3 linked regions of the Arachidicoccus terrestris genome follow. Each later gene encodes a partner of the first gene's protein in a complex. Links are inferred from orthologs where the notes say so. Each region holds a gene or a part of one and is shown on either strand. Other genes may lie near its edges.

Region 1 (5,401 bases):
ATGTCAGGGGAACGATAAAACCGCTGTCCCCCTTTGAGCTTTTTACACACGTGACAACACATGAATTTCATCACAAGGGACAAATCCTATCCCTGAGCAGACATTTAGGTTATACACCGGTAGATACCGACATCATTCAATAGTCTGTTCAAAAAAGCATTTCCGGTAAACACGTAACAGATAGGTAAAATTGAATTATCATCCTTCTGATAAACGGACATACCTGTTGAAGATTGCTTCGGGTTTGAGAATATCGCCGAAAAACCAGTCCTTCCAGATTGGTGCCTTTTTCAAAAACAGGTAATTCTCGCTGTTGCGTTTTACTTTAAAGCTACGTTATGATTTATATAATGCCTGCTGGGCGGAGAGATACCCAAAAATTTGTGAGGTTGATTACATTACGGTGTACCCTATTTTAAAATAATAAAAGCGCATTTTACTTTAAAATAATTATTTGACCTCTAACTACTTACGTCTTATGAAACGATCTTACCTTTCTCATGTATGTTTTACTTTTGGGTCATTTTTGGCTTTAGTGTTCTTTTTTTCTGTTGGTGGATGTAAAAAAGAAGCCCGGAAGGATTGTGGATGCGGAAGCACCGTTATTACCAGTGTCTCGAATAAAAGTGGATCACTTTTCAGGACAATTTTGAATAATAAGACCACTTGGAAAATCCATGTTAGTCAGCCTGAAGAAGTAATTCCTTATTATACAGGCATAATCTGCAATACCAAAGCCGTAGAGGAGCTGATCACAAAAGAGGGATTGGAGGACAAAGTAGCATCCCCAGATATGGAGCCGATTGCGATTGTCTTTTCCGGAGATTTATTCAAGCGCTGTTCTGTTAAAGATGACCACATCTTTACACTTCTTGCCACCTATAGTTTTGACGTGCGTTTGGATACCCTGTCGCTGGCTCCCGCCACTCAATAGCTAAAATTCTTCAGGTTTTGATTGCTAAATCAGGCTATGCCGTTTCCAGACTGAGAGGCATTCTTTTAAAATAAAACACCCCGTTAGACTGAAATATTATTCAGTTGCTGGGTGTTTTATTTTTAATTCTGTTTTCCGGCTGGACTTTGCGTTGATCCTGGACTATCTTTCTCCGGCGCTCAATGGCATAAAAAAAGAGACTTCAAGTCTCTTTTTTTGTTGCCCGACCAGGATTCGAACCTAGACAAACGGCACCAAAAACCGTCGTACTACCATTATACTATCGGGCAATTGCCCCTTTTGGGAGTGCAAATATAAACGGCATTTTTTGTACCGCCAAATTATTTACAATAGAAATATTTTCATCAAAAAAGGCCATGTTTACTGCGTCTGACAGCGAACATGGCCTTTGTCGACAGGATTAAATCCTAGTCGTTTCTATGATTTCTGTCACCGTTTCTTGAGTGCTGTCCATCTCTTCTGTCGGGACGGTCCCTTCTTTCCGGACGGTCAGAACGCTCAGGGCGTTCGGACATGCCTTCAGGTCGGGGCTGAAGCGCCTTGTGACTTAATTTATATTTACCGGTCTTCGGGTCTACAGCGATCAGTTTTACCTGGACTTTTTCGCCATCCTGGAAGACACCTTCCATAGATTCAAGGCGTTTCCAGCTGATTTCACTGATATGCAGCAAACCTTCTTTCTTAGGCAGGAATTCAACAAACGCACCGAACTCTTTTACACCTTTGACAGTACCTTCGTAAACTGTTCCTACTTCAGGTACAGCAATGATACCTTTGATCACTTCCAGTGCTCTGTTCACACCATCCTTATCATTAGAGAAGATGCTAACCTCACCTTTATCATTTACTTCTTCAATATTGATCGTGGTACCCGTTTCTTTCTGTAATTCCTGAATGACTTTACCGCCTGGTCCGATCACCGCACCGATAAATTCCTTATCGATGATAATCTTCACCATTCTCGGTGCATGAGGCTTCACATCGTCATGGGCTTTCTCAATACAGTTATACATCGCATCCAGAATATGCAGTCTGCCGGCTTTTGCCTGCAGTAACGCTTCACGCATAACGTCCATGCTCAGGCCGTCTACTTTGATATCCATCTGAACACCGCAAATGCCGTCTCTTGTACCTGTTACTTTGAAATCCATATCTCCCAGATGATCTTCATCACCTAAGATATCGGAAAGAATGGCGTATTTTCCATCTTCTCTTGTGATCAGTCCCATCGCGATACCGCCCACATGTTTGGGAACAGGAACACCTGCATCCATCAGTGCCAGAGAACCCGCACAAACTGTAGCCATGGAAGAAGAACCGTTAGATTCCAGAATATCACTGATAATACGGATTGTATAAGGATAATCACCCGTTGGGATCATCTGTTTCAGGCTACGCATCGCCAGGTTACCATGACCCACTTCTCTTCTGCCCGGACCACGCATAGGCCTGGTTTCGCCGGTAGAGAATGGAGGGAAATTATAATGTAAATAAAATTTAGAGTAATTTGAGGTAGCAGCTGTTTCAATCAGCAACTCATCCAGCGGTGTACCCAGCGTAACGGTAGAAAGAGACTGGGTTTCTCCTCTGGTGAACAGGGCAGAACCGTGTGGGGTTGGCAATGGGTCAATTTCCATAGCCAGGGGGCGGACTTCATCCAGCTGACGGCCATCCAGACGGATACGCTCATCAAGCATCATATTACGCACCAGCTCCCATTGCAGGTCTTCATAGTATTTTTTTGCCAGTTTGACGGTCAGCTCTTCAGCGTCTTCTCCCAGGCTTTCCACCAGTGCATCTTTTAATGCTTTGAAAGCTTCACTTCTTTCATGCTTGGCCGTTTTACCACGGGAGATTTCATTGATCTTATCGGTCGCAAATGCGGCAACTTTTGCTTTCAGTGCTTCGTCCTGTTCCGGCTTGGTGTATTCTCTTTTACCAGTAATGCCTTTCAGTTCACGCAGTTTTTCCTGCGCTTTGATCTGAACGCGGATCGCTTCATGTGCAACGCCTAATGCCTCAATCAGATCTTCTTCGCTGCATTCTTTGCTTTCCCCTTCCACCATCATCAGGTTTTTCTCCGTAGCGGCGATAATCAGGTTTACATCTGCGTTCTCAACGGCAGAGCGGCTTGGGTTTACGACGAATTTACCATCGATACGTGCCACACGTACTTCAGAGATAATTTCTTTTACCGGAATATCAGAAACGGCCAGCGCCGCAGAGGCAGCCAGACAGGCCAGCGCGTCCGGCATGATTTGCTCATCGCTGGACACCAGTGTGATCAAAACCTGCACATCACAGAAATAGTCTTCCGGAAACAAAGGTCTCAATGCACGGTCAACCAGGCGGCTGATCAGGATCTCATAATCGTTCAGGCGCCCTTCTCTTTTGAAAAAAGAGCCTGGAATACGACCAGCAGATGCAAATTTTTCTTGGTAATCAACGCTTAATGGAAAAAAGGACTGCCCTTCTCTGGGCTCTTGGCTAGCAACGACGGTAGCCAGAATGATATTGTTTCCCTGGCGGATTGTAACGGCGCCATCGGCCTGTCTGGCCAGTTTGCCTGTTTCAATGAACACCTCGCGGCCTTCTCCCAGGTCAAATGAAACACTTAGTGGTTGTGTTAACATAAATATTTTTTTGAATTTGTAAGGGAGTCGTGCCTGTAATATAAAGGTGGGAACTCGAATTTAGCACGTAGAATCTCCTATACGGGTTGACTGAATAACAGTGCGCTACAAAAAACTATTCCCAACTAACATGAAACTGTACGTTGGGAATAGCCAGTGTAGATCACTATATAAATTATTTTCTCAATCCTAACTGCTCAATGAGCGTACGGTAACCTTGTAAATTGTGTTTCTGCATGTAAGCAAGCAGACGTTTACGCTGGCCAACCATTTTCATTAAACCACGCTGAGAGGAGAAATCTTTTTTGTTTTCTTTCAGGTGAGCGGAAATTCCCAGAATGCGCTCAGTTAAAAGGGCTACCTGGCCTTCGATAGAGCCGGAGTTAGCGGCGTTTCCACCGTATTTAGCAAAGATTGCTGCTGTTTTTTCTTTTGTTAAATAAGACATTAAAATCTGTTTTTAAACCTCTTTTTAAAATTTTCTTCTTTATTATTCGAACGCAAAAGTACAGCTAATTATTTATATTGTAAAATAATTTTAGCGAGACCAGCCGCGTTAATTGATTATTTTTTGTATTATAGGCCAAAAATAAGCGATTTACTAACAAAATTGCCTTCGTTACAGGGCAGGTTTTGCCCGATCATCCATTATCTTTGCAACGTGAGAAAAAAACGCCCAAAAATCGTTCTGGAAGACATCCTCGCCCTTGATTATGCCGCTGGCGGCAAAGCCATTGGCAAAAATGAGGGTAAGGTCATTTTCATTGAAAACTGCATCCCCGGTGACCGGCTGGATGTACAGCTGACTAAAAACAAGAAGGACTGGGCCGAAGGCTTCCCGGTCAGGTTCAAAAGCTACTCTACGGACAGGATCCAGCCTTTTTGTGACCATTTTGGGATCTGCGGCGGTTGTGCCTGGCAATCACTTCCTTATGAGAAGCAACTCTTTTACAAGAGAAAGCAGGTACAAGACAATTTCGAGCGGATCGGCAAACTGGTCTTCCCGGAAATTGCGCCTATTATCGGCTGTGACCAGACCACTTCTTACCGCAATAAGATGGAATATACCTATTCCACAAAAAAATATATCTCGACTGAGGACATGCTGGCCATTAAAGAAGCCGGTCAGTCTTTTGACCCTACCGCCGATAAAGGTGTGGCCGGATTTCATGCGAAAGGATTTTTTGACCGGGTGGTAGAGATCGACACCTGTCATCTGCAGGCGGAGCCTACCAATAAGATTCGTAAATTTATTGCCCAGTTCGCCAGGCTCCGGCAACTGCCGTTTTACGACATAGCGGCACACACTGGCTGGATCAGGACCGTGCAGGTCAGAAACACCCGGGGCGGAGACTGGATGGTTAATGTGGTAATGGGCTATGACGCACCGGAACACCGGGAGCAGTTAATGGCTCTTTTACAGGAGAAGTTTCCGGAAATTACCTGTCTGCTCTATACGATCAATGAAAAGAAAAACGACAGCCTCTATGATCTGGAACCCGTTGTCGTTAAAGGAGATGGTTATATCATAGAACAGTTAGAGCGTTTTAGGTACAAGATCAGCCCTAAATCATTTTTCCAGACCAATTCCAGACAGGCAGAAACCCTGTACCGGGTGACCCGGGAATTTGCGGAACTCAGTGGCGGACAGACTTTATATGATCTGTACTGCGGTACAGGCAGTATTGGCATATTCTGCAGTGAAGGGGCTGACTCTATTATCGGGGTCGAAGTCATTGAAGATGCCATCACAGATGCCAGGGCAAACGCGGCGCTCAATCACCTGGATAACTGTCATTTTTATGCAGGGGAT
Region 2 (5,382 bases), 2.7 Mb from region 1 along the record:
CAAAATCAACCACTCATAAAGGATCTTAGTTCCAGTCACAATAATAATTATCAGCAGCAACAATACAGAGAACTTAATGAACAATTGGGACAGCCGCAGGAAGAATGGGCTCACAAAATGCAAAGTACGCCTATTGAAAACCTCTCCAGTGCCATTGGTGTGAACGACCGGTATCTTTATATCAGTGAACTATTCCGTGGGGATGAGTCGATGTATGAGCGCAGTATCATCACGCTGAATAAGTTCAATAATTTTCACGAAGCACATGCCTGGTCAGAAAGAGAGCTTCGACTGAAACTCGGATGGGACACACAAAATCCTATCACGCAACAATTTGAGCAACTTATCAAAAGAAGGTTTATGTGACCGGGGCCAGAACAGAGAATTGCTTGTTGCCGCTTAAAGGCAGATATATAATCAGACAGCCTGCATACGATACAGATATCGTATGCAGGCTGTCTGATTATATATCCAAACTAAACCGGGTCGATTAGTCGGTAACCTTGGTAATCTTTAGAATATTGGTTGGTAAATGCAGTTCTACGGGTGTGCTGCCCGTATTGACCACAATATCACCTGATTTAATAAAACGCCGCTCCCGAAGGATATTGATCTGGTCATTGACAATTTCATCCAGGCTTTCCTCTTCATCATAGAAAAAAGCACGGACCCCCCAGCTCAGGCTCAGCTGATTGACCAGTTGCTGTTCTTTGGTAAAAATATACAGGGGCGTTCTTGGACGGTAGCTGGAAATTCTAAACCCGGTATAGCCACTCTGGGTCATACCCACTAATGCATTGGCATTCACTTCAGAGGCAATCTTACAGGCATTATAGCAAATCGCATCACTCAACATGGTAGGAGAATGGGCTATTACTTTCAGATCTTCTTCCCTATCATAATAATAATCGGTACGCTCTACTTCCATGATGATCTTACGCATCGTCTCTACCACCAGTACAGGATGATGACCCATTGCCGTTTCACCACTTAGCATAACAGCATCCGTACCTTCCAATACTGCATTGGCAACATCAGTAATCTCACTCCTGTTAGGTTTAGTCCTATCCATCATCGATTCCATCATCTGAGTAGCCACAATAACCGGTTTTGATCTGTGGATGCATTTACGGATGATTTCCCTCTGTGCCATAGGTACTTTTTCCACAGGCAATTCAACACCCAGATCTCCACGGGCAACCATCACCCCATCGGATTCATTGACAATGTTACGCAAATCATCCATGGCAGAAGGCATTTCGATCTTTGCCATTACTTTGATCTTGCTGTTTTGTTCCTGGACTCTCCTTTTAAGATCTACAATATCATCTGCTTTACGAACAAAGGACAATGCTACCCAATCCAGTTGCCTGGCTATAATAAAATCCAGATCCTCGATATCTTTTGGCGTCATGGCCGGCAAGGAAATCTCCGTATCCGGCAGGTTAACGCCTTTATTGGGCAATAAATCGCCACCATAGGTTACCTTTACCTTTACATCACCACTGTCCTTGTTCACCTCAGTAACCACGACTTCTAATTTACCATCATCAATCAGGATCTTCTCTCCCACACTCACATCATTATGTAGATTGGGATAGGAAACATATATTTTTTCTTTTGTACCCACAACCTTTTCTGTGGAAGTAAAAGTCAGGATATCTCCCGGAGCGATCGTCAGCTTATTATTCTCGATCTGCCCCACGCGCAACTTAGGTCCCTGCAGGTCACCCAGAATCGCAACATTATAAGGTTCTTTTTCATTGATTTTACGGATACGGTCAATGATCTCTCCTTTATTTTCATGGCTGCCATGAGAAAAGTTTAAACGAAAAACATTTACCCCTGCCTTTACCAGAGCCAGTAGCTGTTCATATTTTTCACAGGCCGGTCCTACAGTCGCCACTATTTTTGTTTTATGAACATTATGCAGAATCCCTGCTTCAGCATCCATTTCTTTGTGTAAATATTTCTCTACGTTTTTAGACATTTTCACCATTTGTTTTTGTCATTAAAAAATATACATGTCATCCTTTCAAGAACACGCCCGATACCCTTAAAAAGAATGTACGAGCAAAAGGCGCAGTCTGATACGCTGCGCCTTTCTTTTAGTTCTTTTAACTAGCCAATATCTTCACGATACGTAACCAATTCTCGTCCACCGAATCCTTTTCGCGGATGGCAACCTCCAACGGTGTGTAGACGATCTCATTATTGATAATACCGACCATAACATTGGATTTCCCTTCGATCAAGGCTTCTACTGCATGGTATCCCATTCTGCTGGCCACTAGGCGATCGATACAGGTTGGCGATCCACCTCTTTGGATATGTCCCAAAATAGACACTTTGGTATCAAAATTAGGGAGTCGCTCACGAACAATCTTTGCGACTTCGTTTGCCCCCCCAAATGCGTCGCCCTCTGCAACCACAATGATATTCACCAGCTTTTTTCTTTTTTCCTTCTCAGAAAGAGAGCTGATTACATCCTCGATATTGGTCGCCGCCTCCGGGATCAATATCGTTTCAGCGCCCGTGGCAATACCACTATGTAATGCGATATAACCCGCATGCCGCCCCATTACTTCTACAATAAAAAGCCTGTCATGTGCATCGGCTGTATCACGGATCTTATCGATGGCCTGAACGGCGGTATTACAGGCTGTATCAAAACCAATAGTAAAATCCGTACCATATAAGTCTTTATCTATTGTACCCGGAAGACCAATTACGGGTAGCCCAAATTCATTTTGTAGTTTCATGGCACCGGTAAAACTACCGTCGCCGCCAATAACGACCAGGCCATCAATGCCTCTTTTTTTGAGATTTTCATAAGCCTGCCGTCTGCCCTGTTCAGTATAAAACTCTCTGCAACGAGCTGACTTTAAAATAGTTCCACCTCTCTGAATGATATTTGCCACTGTTCTGGAGTCCATCTGGAAGATGTCATCTTCCATCATCCCGCTATACCCCCGCATAATACCATACACTTCCAGTCCCATATAAACACCGGTACGTACAACTGCCCTGATTGTGGCATTCATTCCAGGTGCATCTCCCCCGGAAGTTAGAATCGCTATTTTACTGACTTTTTTAGACATTTGAAAAAATTATAATATATGGTAACGTTTGCGCTGATTTTCCAACAAGAGGCGAAAGTACAAAAAGGAATATAATTTTCCGAAAACCTATCTTTATATTTTTTGCCTAACACCTATTAGCAAAGCGTTTCAGCGAATTGTACCTGTCTGTTGCCGGCAATATCTAATATGGCTTTTGGATTTCACCGCACCATTTCAAGAATGTCAAAGCTACGTTAGCATCACAATATAAATGAGGTGAAAAGGTACGAAGATTTCCGGTGAAAATCCATCGGGGGGAGCTGGGTTAAAAATTCAATAACAAGTTGCTTGTCTAAATTTGCAATAATGCCGGCCACTCATCTGGCCTGTAACGTATCAAACTGCTAACCGCTTAAATTCCAATATATTGATTATATTTGACCGCAAAGAGCTTCACATATGGTTGAACCAAATAAAAAGGAGTGAACCATTTACGGAATCGGTTAAAAAAGTTTCAAGATCATCTCATGCATGACCCAATATATAGCAGGGTCAACGCAGCCGATTAAAGAGGCGTCTTCGGCACCATCAGGTGAGTCGCCAATTGAGTATTTTAGGGCGCTTTATTCGATAAATTGTGGATTTCCGTGCGTATTTCTGCAACTATTGGAGCCTCAATGAAGCACACGCAAAATAACTGATTTAAAAATATAGAATCGTATGTCTACAGATCCGCACACGGAGCAACCATTCGACCTCAAGGAAAGAATTGAGAAAGTGACCCATAGCAATATTTATTGCTGGCTTATGCTTTTAATCGGTGCAATCTGCATTTTTATGATGTTTCTTTACCATGAGGGCCAGCGATATTCGGATAAATTCTTTTTGGTATTGGCTGTATTTGTGATCGCAATACTCATTAATGTAAATCAACTACGCAAAAACTACCTCAAAAACAAGGAAAAGGACAAAATGTAGCCAGTAGCTTTACCGACGATGTAAATAGTCGAATTCATTTTTGGCTTACCTTATAAATCCACTATTTTTACAAAATCAATAACTTAAGCAGCATACATGGCTTTAAACATTGTCTGGATAGCCTTTTTTGTCATTGCATTTGTGATAGCGCTGATCAAATTCTTCTTTCTGGGAGACATCGAGATCTTCAAGAGGTTAACTGATGGCATCTTTGATAGTGCCACGACTTCTGTCACACAGGTGGCTTTCCCGCTGGCAGGTACTATGGTTTTCTTCCTTGGACTTATGAAAATCGCAGAAAAGGCAGGCGCGATAGCCAGACTCGCCAGGATATTAAACCCTTTTATGCGTCGTTTATTCCCTGAGGTGCCGCAAAATCATCCGGCTATGGGAGAAATGGTGATGAATTTCTCAGCCAATATGCTGGGGCTGGATAACGCCGCAACGCCGTTCGGCTTAAAAGCCATGGAAAGCCTGCAAGAACTCAATCCTAAAAAAGACGTAGCCAGTGATGCCCAGATCATGTTTTTGGTATTACATACCAGTGGGCTTACATTGATACCCCTGTCAATTATTGCTTACCGATTGGCTGCCGGCTCCCAGGAAGCCGCCAGTATATTTATACCTTGTGTATTAGGTACGGTTTTTACAACACTTATGGCAATCTTAGTTACTGGTCTCAAACAAAAAATTAAATGGGATTTTGTACTGATTGGCTGGCTGCTTGGCATATTTGCACTTATTGTCGGACTATTGATCGGAGTAGGGACGATGAGTACGGCGGGCAAAGAAGTATTTAGTAAAATCGCCGGCAGCCTGGTGCTGTTGTTAGTAATCATTTTAATCATTATAGCAGGAGCCTATAAAAAGGTTTCGGTCTTCGATACATTTATTGATGGGGCTAAAGAAGGCTGGGTCATCGTCGTAAAGATCATTCCCTATTTAGTCGGTATGCTGGTCGCAATCAGGGTATTCAGGGATTGTGGAGCACTGGGCTACCTGACAGATGGTATCGGCTATATCATTCATGCGATCGGCTTTAATACGGACTTTGTACCTTCCCTGCCTGTTGCCATCATGAAACCATTTAGCGGCAGCGGCGCCAGAGGGCTGATGATTGATACGATGCAAACTTTCGGACCGGACAGTTTTGTCGGGAAGCTGGCCTGTACCTTTAACGGCTCAGCTGACACAACTTTTTACATTATTGCCCTGTATTTTGGTAGTGTGGGCATTAAAAAGGTCAGATATGCGGTCTGGGTGGGGCTGGCAGCGGACATCCTGGGTGTGCTCGGAGCGATCGCAATAGGTTATATATTTTTTCACTAACCATTAATCTTTT
Region 3 (5,396 bases), 1.8 Mb from region 1 along the record:
CCCGGCTTAATATGCTCAGCAATGATCTGCCCGATGTAGACGTCTTCTCCGGGATCTACAAAGAAGGATCCTCTATCCTGTAATTTATCTATGGAATAAGCAGTGGTCGTAGCCATATTCTTGGAAATCAGTACGCCGTTATTTCTACCGGGGATTACACCTTTCCATGGTTTATAGTCTACAAAACGGTGTGCCATTACTGCTTCACCGGCTGTGTTGGTTAACATCTGAGAACGCAGCCCAATCAGGCCTCTGGACGGAATCTCAAATTCAAGGTGCTGCATTTCTCCTTTACTTTCCATGATCAGCATTTCTCCTTTACGCTGTGTAACCAGATCAATTACTTTCCCGCTGAAATCTGCCGGTACGTCTACTACCAGGTTTTCATAAGGTTCGTTCTTTTTGCCATCTATTGTTTTCACCAATACCTGCGGTTGTCCTACCGTCAGTTCATACCCTTCCCTGCGCATGGTCTCGATAAGCACGCCCAGGTGAAGTATCCCTCTACCGTATACCAGGAAGCTATCCGCACTGTCTGTATCCTCAACTTTCAAGGCTAGGTTTTTCTCTGTTTCTTTCATCAGACGGTCTCTAAGATGCCTGGAAGTGACAAACTTACCTTCTTTGCCAAAGAACGGAGACGTGTTAATGGAAAATAGCATGCTCATGGTAGGTTCATCCACAGCAATAACGGGTAATGGTTCGGGTACCTCAGCGTCACAAATGGTGTCACCAATATTAAAATCTTCCAGTCCGACAACCGCGCAGAGATCTCCGGCTACGACTTCTTCAGCGCGCCGTTTACCCATACCTTCAAACACATAAAGTTCTTTTACTTTTGATTTTTTGACCGAGCCGTCTGCCTGTACCAGCGCGATCTGCTGAGATTCTTTGATCGAACCCCTGGTTACTTTACCTACAGCGATCCGACCCAGGAAAGAAGAATAATCCAGGGAAGTGATCTGCATCTGCAGTGGGCCTTCGTTAACAACGGGCTCCGGAACGTGTTTAAGAATACCGTCCATCAGTGGCTCGATACCTTCGATCTCAGTAAGCGAATCATTGAACCAACCGTTCTTGCCACTACCATAGTAAGTAGGAAAGTCAAGCTGCTCCTCTGTTGCATCCAGATTAAAGAACAGTTCAAATACTGCATCATGTACCTCATCGGGGCGGCAGTTCGGTTTGTCAACTTTATTGATAACAACAATAGGTTTCAGGTTGAGTTGCAAAGCTTTCTGCAATACAAATCTGGTCTGTGGCATTGGACCTTCAAAAGCATCCACCAGTAATATAACGCCGTCTGCCATTTTCAGGACTCTTTCGACCTCACCGCCAAAGTCAGAGTGGCCCGGTGTATCGATAACGTTAATTTTAATGCCTTTATAATTAACTGCAGCGTTTTTGCTAAAAATGGTAATCCCTCTTTCTCGTTCCAGATCGTTATTGTCCATGATCAGTTCACCTGATTCCTGGTTCTCGCGAAATACTTTTGTCGTATGCAAGATCTTGTCTACCAGTGTGGTTTTACCGTGGTCAACGTGCGCAATTATGGCAATGTTTCTGATGTCCATTAAAATAATTTTATATTAAGGGCGCAAAGGTACTAAATAATTGGCTCAATCAGTATTAAAGGATAAGGTTTTGTATGTGTTAATGGCAAAATAACATAGAAAGGGAGCGTATATTACCTCGTAGGGCTCAGTTGTCAACCAGTATTGTTTGCAGAAAAAAGCCCTTCTGATTTTGAAACAAAACCGGAAGGGCTTATTATTATGATTCTATAACTTACAGAAAGGCCATGCAACTTATTGATTTACTGCCTTATCTGGCAACATTCACTGCTCTTTTTTCGCGGATGACTGTCACTTTGATCTGGCCCGGATAGGTCATTTCTGTCTGTATCTTCTGCGCAATTTCAAAACTAAGCTTATTGGAGTCTTCGTCCGTTACTTTATCGGCCTCAACAATTACGCGAAGTTCACGGCCCGCCTGGATGGCATAGGCTTTTTCCACGCCGGTATAGCCCTGAGCCAGAGATTCCAGATCTTTGATACGCTGAATATATTGCTGCATGATCTCACGACGGGCACCGGGTCTGGCACCGCTGATGGCATCACAGGCCTGAATAATGGGGGAGATGACATACAGCATTTCCATTTCATCATGGTGGGCGCCAATGGCGTTCACAACAGCTGGATTCTCGCCATATTTTTCAGCCAGTTTCGCCCCTAAAAGCGCATGGCTTAATTCTGTTTCTTCGTCCGGCACTTTACCAATGTCGTGCAATAACCCGGCTCTTTTAGCCAGCTTAGGATTTAACCCCAGCTCTGAGGCCATAATACCGCAAAGGTTTGCCGTTTCCCGGCTGTGCATCAGCAAGTTTTGACCATAGGAAGACCTAAAGCGCATTTTACCGACGATTCTGACAAGTTCTTTGTGTAATCCGTGGATACCTAACTCGATAATCGTTCTTTCTCCGATCTCCATCACCTGTTCTTCCAGCTGACGGCGGGTCTTCTCAACCACCTCTTCAATTCTGGCGGGGTGAATACGGCCATCGGACACCAGGCGCTGTAAGGAAAGGCGGGCAATTTCTCTACGCAAAGGATCGAAGCTGGACAGAATAACGGCCTCTGGCGTATCATCTACGATCAGATCCACACCGGTCGCCGCTTCGATAGCACGGATATTACGCCCTTCCCGACCAATGATCTGACCTTTGACCTCGTCTGTTTCCAGATTGAATACGGTGACGGTATTTTCAATGGTCTGCTCAGCGGCTGTGCGCTGGATAGACTGAATAATAATTTTGCGTGCTTCCTTATTCGCTTTTTGCTTGGCTTCTTCAATAATATCCTGCTGTAACCCGAGGGCCTGGGTCCTGGCTTCACTTTTCAGATTCTCAATAAGTTGCGCTTTGGCTTCTTCTGAAGAAAGATTAGAAATCTTTTCCAGCCTGCGAATATGTTCCTCCTGGTGTTTCTCAAGTTCAGTACGCTTTAAATTGACCACTTCAATCTGTTTATTCAGATTGTCCTTGATCACGTTATTTTCTTTTATCTGGCGATCCAGTGAGTTTTCTTTTTGATTAATAGAATTTTCTTTCTGTTTGATTTTATTTTCAATATCACCGATCTTTTTGTTTCTTTCCAGGATTTCTTTATCATGCTCCGCTTTTAACTGAACAAATTTTTCTTTTGCTTCGAGCTGCTTTTCTTTCTTGATGGTTTCTGCACGCAAATGTGCTTCTTTTACAATACCCTTAGCCTTGTTTTCTGCTTCTTCTAATTGTCTGCGGTTGTCTTTTGCAAAAATAAATTTACCTGCTATAATTCCCACTACCACGCCAACGATGGCTACGATAGCCTCAAATATCAATTCCGACGTCATTTTATTTTGATTGAAGTTTTTGTTAAATAAAAGGTGACCCAAAGCTAATTAGCTTAGGCTAATAACCCACGAAGATAACAAAAGGTAATTAGAAAATAAGCAAGAAGTTAAGAGTAAATTTCCATTTAAAGGCAACTGAACCGAAAATGTTAAGTCTGACTTATGGCCACAAGGGCCTTATTCATAGCGTAATGCCTGGATCGGGTTCAAACGAGAGGCCTTTATTGCAGGATATAATCCGGCTAAAAGCCCCACGGCAGAGCAGACAATCACCCCCAGGGTCACCCAGCCCCAAGGCACAACAAACCCCGTTTGCATAAATGCAGCAAACAGATTACCGACCAGAATACCTAATACGATCCCGATCAATGCACCCAAAAGGCTAATAATTGTAGATTCGAACAGGAATTGCCGGCGAATATCTTTTCTTTTGCCTCCGATAGCCTTTACCAGGCCAATTTCTTTGGTTCTTTCACTAACAGCTACCAACATAATATTGGTCAGGCCGATGGCAGCGCCTACCAGCGTAATAAACCCAATGGCAACTGCACCGCCTTCAATGTCGCCCAGCGACCCGATCAGCCTTTCCGCCAGCTCATCACTTTTATTGATGACAAAATTATCTGCTTCATTGGGCTGCAATTTTCTGACCCTCCTGAAAGTAGCCAAGGCCTGCTCAGCGGCTTGATTGACCTGCTGAACATTGTTGGAAGCAATTCCCATTGAAAATGAGTTGGCCGCACTTAATCTTGCTCTTCTGATATTATTATAAGAGGTCAGAATAAAGTTATCCTGGCTGCCCCTGGAGCCGGACCCTTTAGCCGCCAAAACGCCGATCACCCGGTAAGGTCTGCTCCCGACCAAGATTGTTTTATCCAGGGCAGCTGCCGGCCTCCCGCCAAAAAGTTTATTGGCTACATCATTGCCCAGCAGACAGACATTTCGTCCGGACCGTACATCAGCGGTATTGAGGTTTCTACCGAAAGCTACCGTAAATCCATTGACAGTCAAATAGTTTTCGTCTCCGCCGCTCACCCCTACGTTAGGGTTGGTCTTAATATTTTTATAGTGTAGTTCCGCACTGCCCTGTGCATCAAGCGCGATACTCACGACTGCTGGAAATTTAAAGATTGATTTAAACAACTCCGCTTCCTGCAGACTAATGGGCTTATCCAGATTAGATTTTTTATGCAGCTTACCATCATCGGACTTTTCCTTGACTTGGTTGCCAAAGCGCGCCCTATCCTTATAGGTTATGGTAAAGCCATTGGCCCCCATGGACGAAAAGCTGGAGCGCATCTTATCTTTAATAGCCGTGGTGGAAGTTACGATACCGATTAAAGCCATGATGCCCAAGGCAATAATAGTCACCGTAATGCCGGTTCGCAGCTTATTGCTTTTAACCGTCTGAAAGGCCAGTTTAAATGAATCAGTCAGCACCATTGGATAAAGATAAGCGGTCGTTACAAATTGCCCTATTTTTTTAGAAGAAAGGAAAATCCGTTATTTGAGTGGTGATTCCTGCTCCTTGGACGCAAACCGGCACTAGATCAATCCCTCATTTTGAAAATAGAACAACACATGATCTTTCAGGAGATTCTCCTGTTCGATCAGTGGCTGTGCCGTATGCTCTTTGAGCTGTCTAAAGTGCGGCCAGCCGTCTTTATCAGTATGGTCCAGTTCATAGTACCCGCTGGGCATCAGTACCGTACATAGTGCTACATGCATCAGATCCTGCTTTTGTTCTTTAGAGATATTCTCCTGTATAAATCCGGTTTCCTGTAGTCCTATTAAAAATAATATAGATTCAAGATCGGGCTTTTTACCAAACTTTTCTGTTAACCGCTGCTCCAACTGCCACCATCTTTGTATTAAATCGTCTTGTATATTCATAATGGCAAAGTTAGGGCAAATCACTATATCCTCGCCAATTAGCACTTTTGGAAGATCTGGTCTTTTTGTCCTCTCCCAGCTTAGACCGCCTAAAAGGTGATATATGGGAA

Evidence for each region.
Region 2: pnp (region 1) and pfkA share a complex: the UniProt entries of both Bacillus subtilis proteins name them as parts of the possible RNA degradosome complex. The link is inferred for Arachidicoccus terrestris from one-to-one orthologs.
Region 3: pnp (region 1) and rny share a complex: the UniProt entries of both Bacillus subtilis proteins name them as parts of the possible RNA degradosome complex. The link is inferred for Arachidicoccus terrestris from one-to-one orthologs.

Annotation. Positions count from the first base shown.
Region 1 is NZ_CP083387.1:832,316-837,716, forward strand. What follows is about bases 976-3,914. They hold pnp (polyribonucleotide nucleotidyltransferase), read right to left. Parts: upstream 3,589-3,914; coding sequence 1,363-3,588; downstream 976-1,362. Other genes in these bases: rpsO (30S ribosomal protein S15), read right to left, coding at 3,764-3,914. Also shown: K9M52_RS03280 (DinB family protein), read left to right, coding at 1-143; K9M52_RS03285 (hypothetical protein), read left to right, coding at 479-934; more of rpsO, read right to left, coding at 3,915-4,036; 23S rRNA (uracil(1939)-C(5))-methyltransferase RlmD, read left to right, coding at 4,250-5,401. UniProt on the Bacillus subtilis protein: Involved in mRNA degradation. Catalyzes the phosphorolysis of single-stranded polyribonucleotides processively in the 3'- to 5'-direction. Necessary for competence development in Bacillus subtilis.
Region 2 is NZ_CP083387.1:3,495,606-3,500,987, reverse strand. The notes cover bases 1,110-4,029. They hold pfkA (6-phosphofructokinase), read right to left. Parts: upstream 3,102-4,029; coding sequence 2,118-3,101; downstream 1,110-2,117. Other genes in these bases: K9M52_RS13645 (hypothetical protein), read left to right, coding at 3,783-4,029; pyk (pyruvate kinase), read right to left, coding at 1,110-1,990. Also shown: K9M52_RS13660 (hypothetical protein), read left to right, coding at 1-366; more of pyk, read right to left, coding at 491-1,109; more of K9M52_RS13645, read left to right, coding at 4,030-4,040; K9M52_RS13640 (nucleoside recognition domain-containing protein), read left to right, coding at 4,137-5,369. UniProt on the Bacillus subtilis protein: Catalyzes the phosphorylation of D-fructose 6-phosphate to fructose 1,6-bisphosphate by ATP, the first committing step of glycolysis.
Region 3 is NZ_CP083387.1:2,657,017-2,662,412, reverse strand. Bases 1,110-4,043 are described here. They hold rny (ribonuclease Y), read right to left. Parts: upstream 3,394-4,043; coding sequence 1,825-3,393; downstream 1,110-1,824. Other genes in these bases: K9M52_RS10300 (ABC transporter permease), read right to left, coding at 3,571-4,043; typA (translational GTPase TypA), read right to left, coding at 1,110-1,574. Outside these bases: more of typA, read right to left, coding at 1-1,109; more of K9M52_RS10300, read right to left, coding at 4,044-4,836; K9M52_RS10295 (hypothetical protein), read right to left, coding at 4,939-5,286. UniProt on the Bacillus subtilis protein: Endoribonuclease that initiates mRNA decay. Initiates the decay of all SAM-dependent riboswitches, such as yitJ riboswitch. Involved in processing of the gapA operon mRNA, it cleaves between cggR and gapA.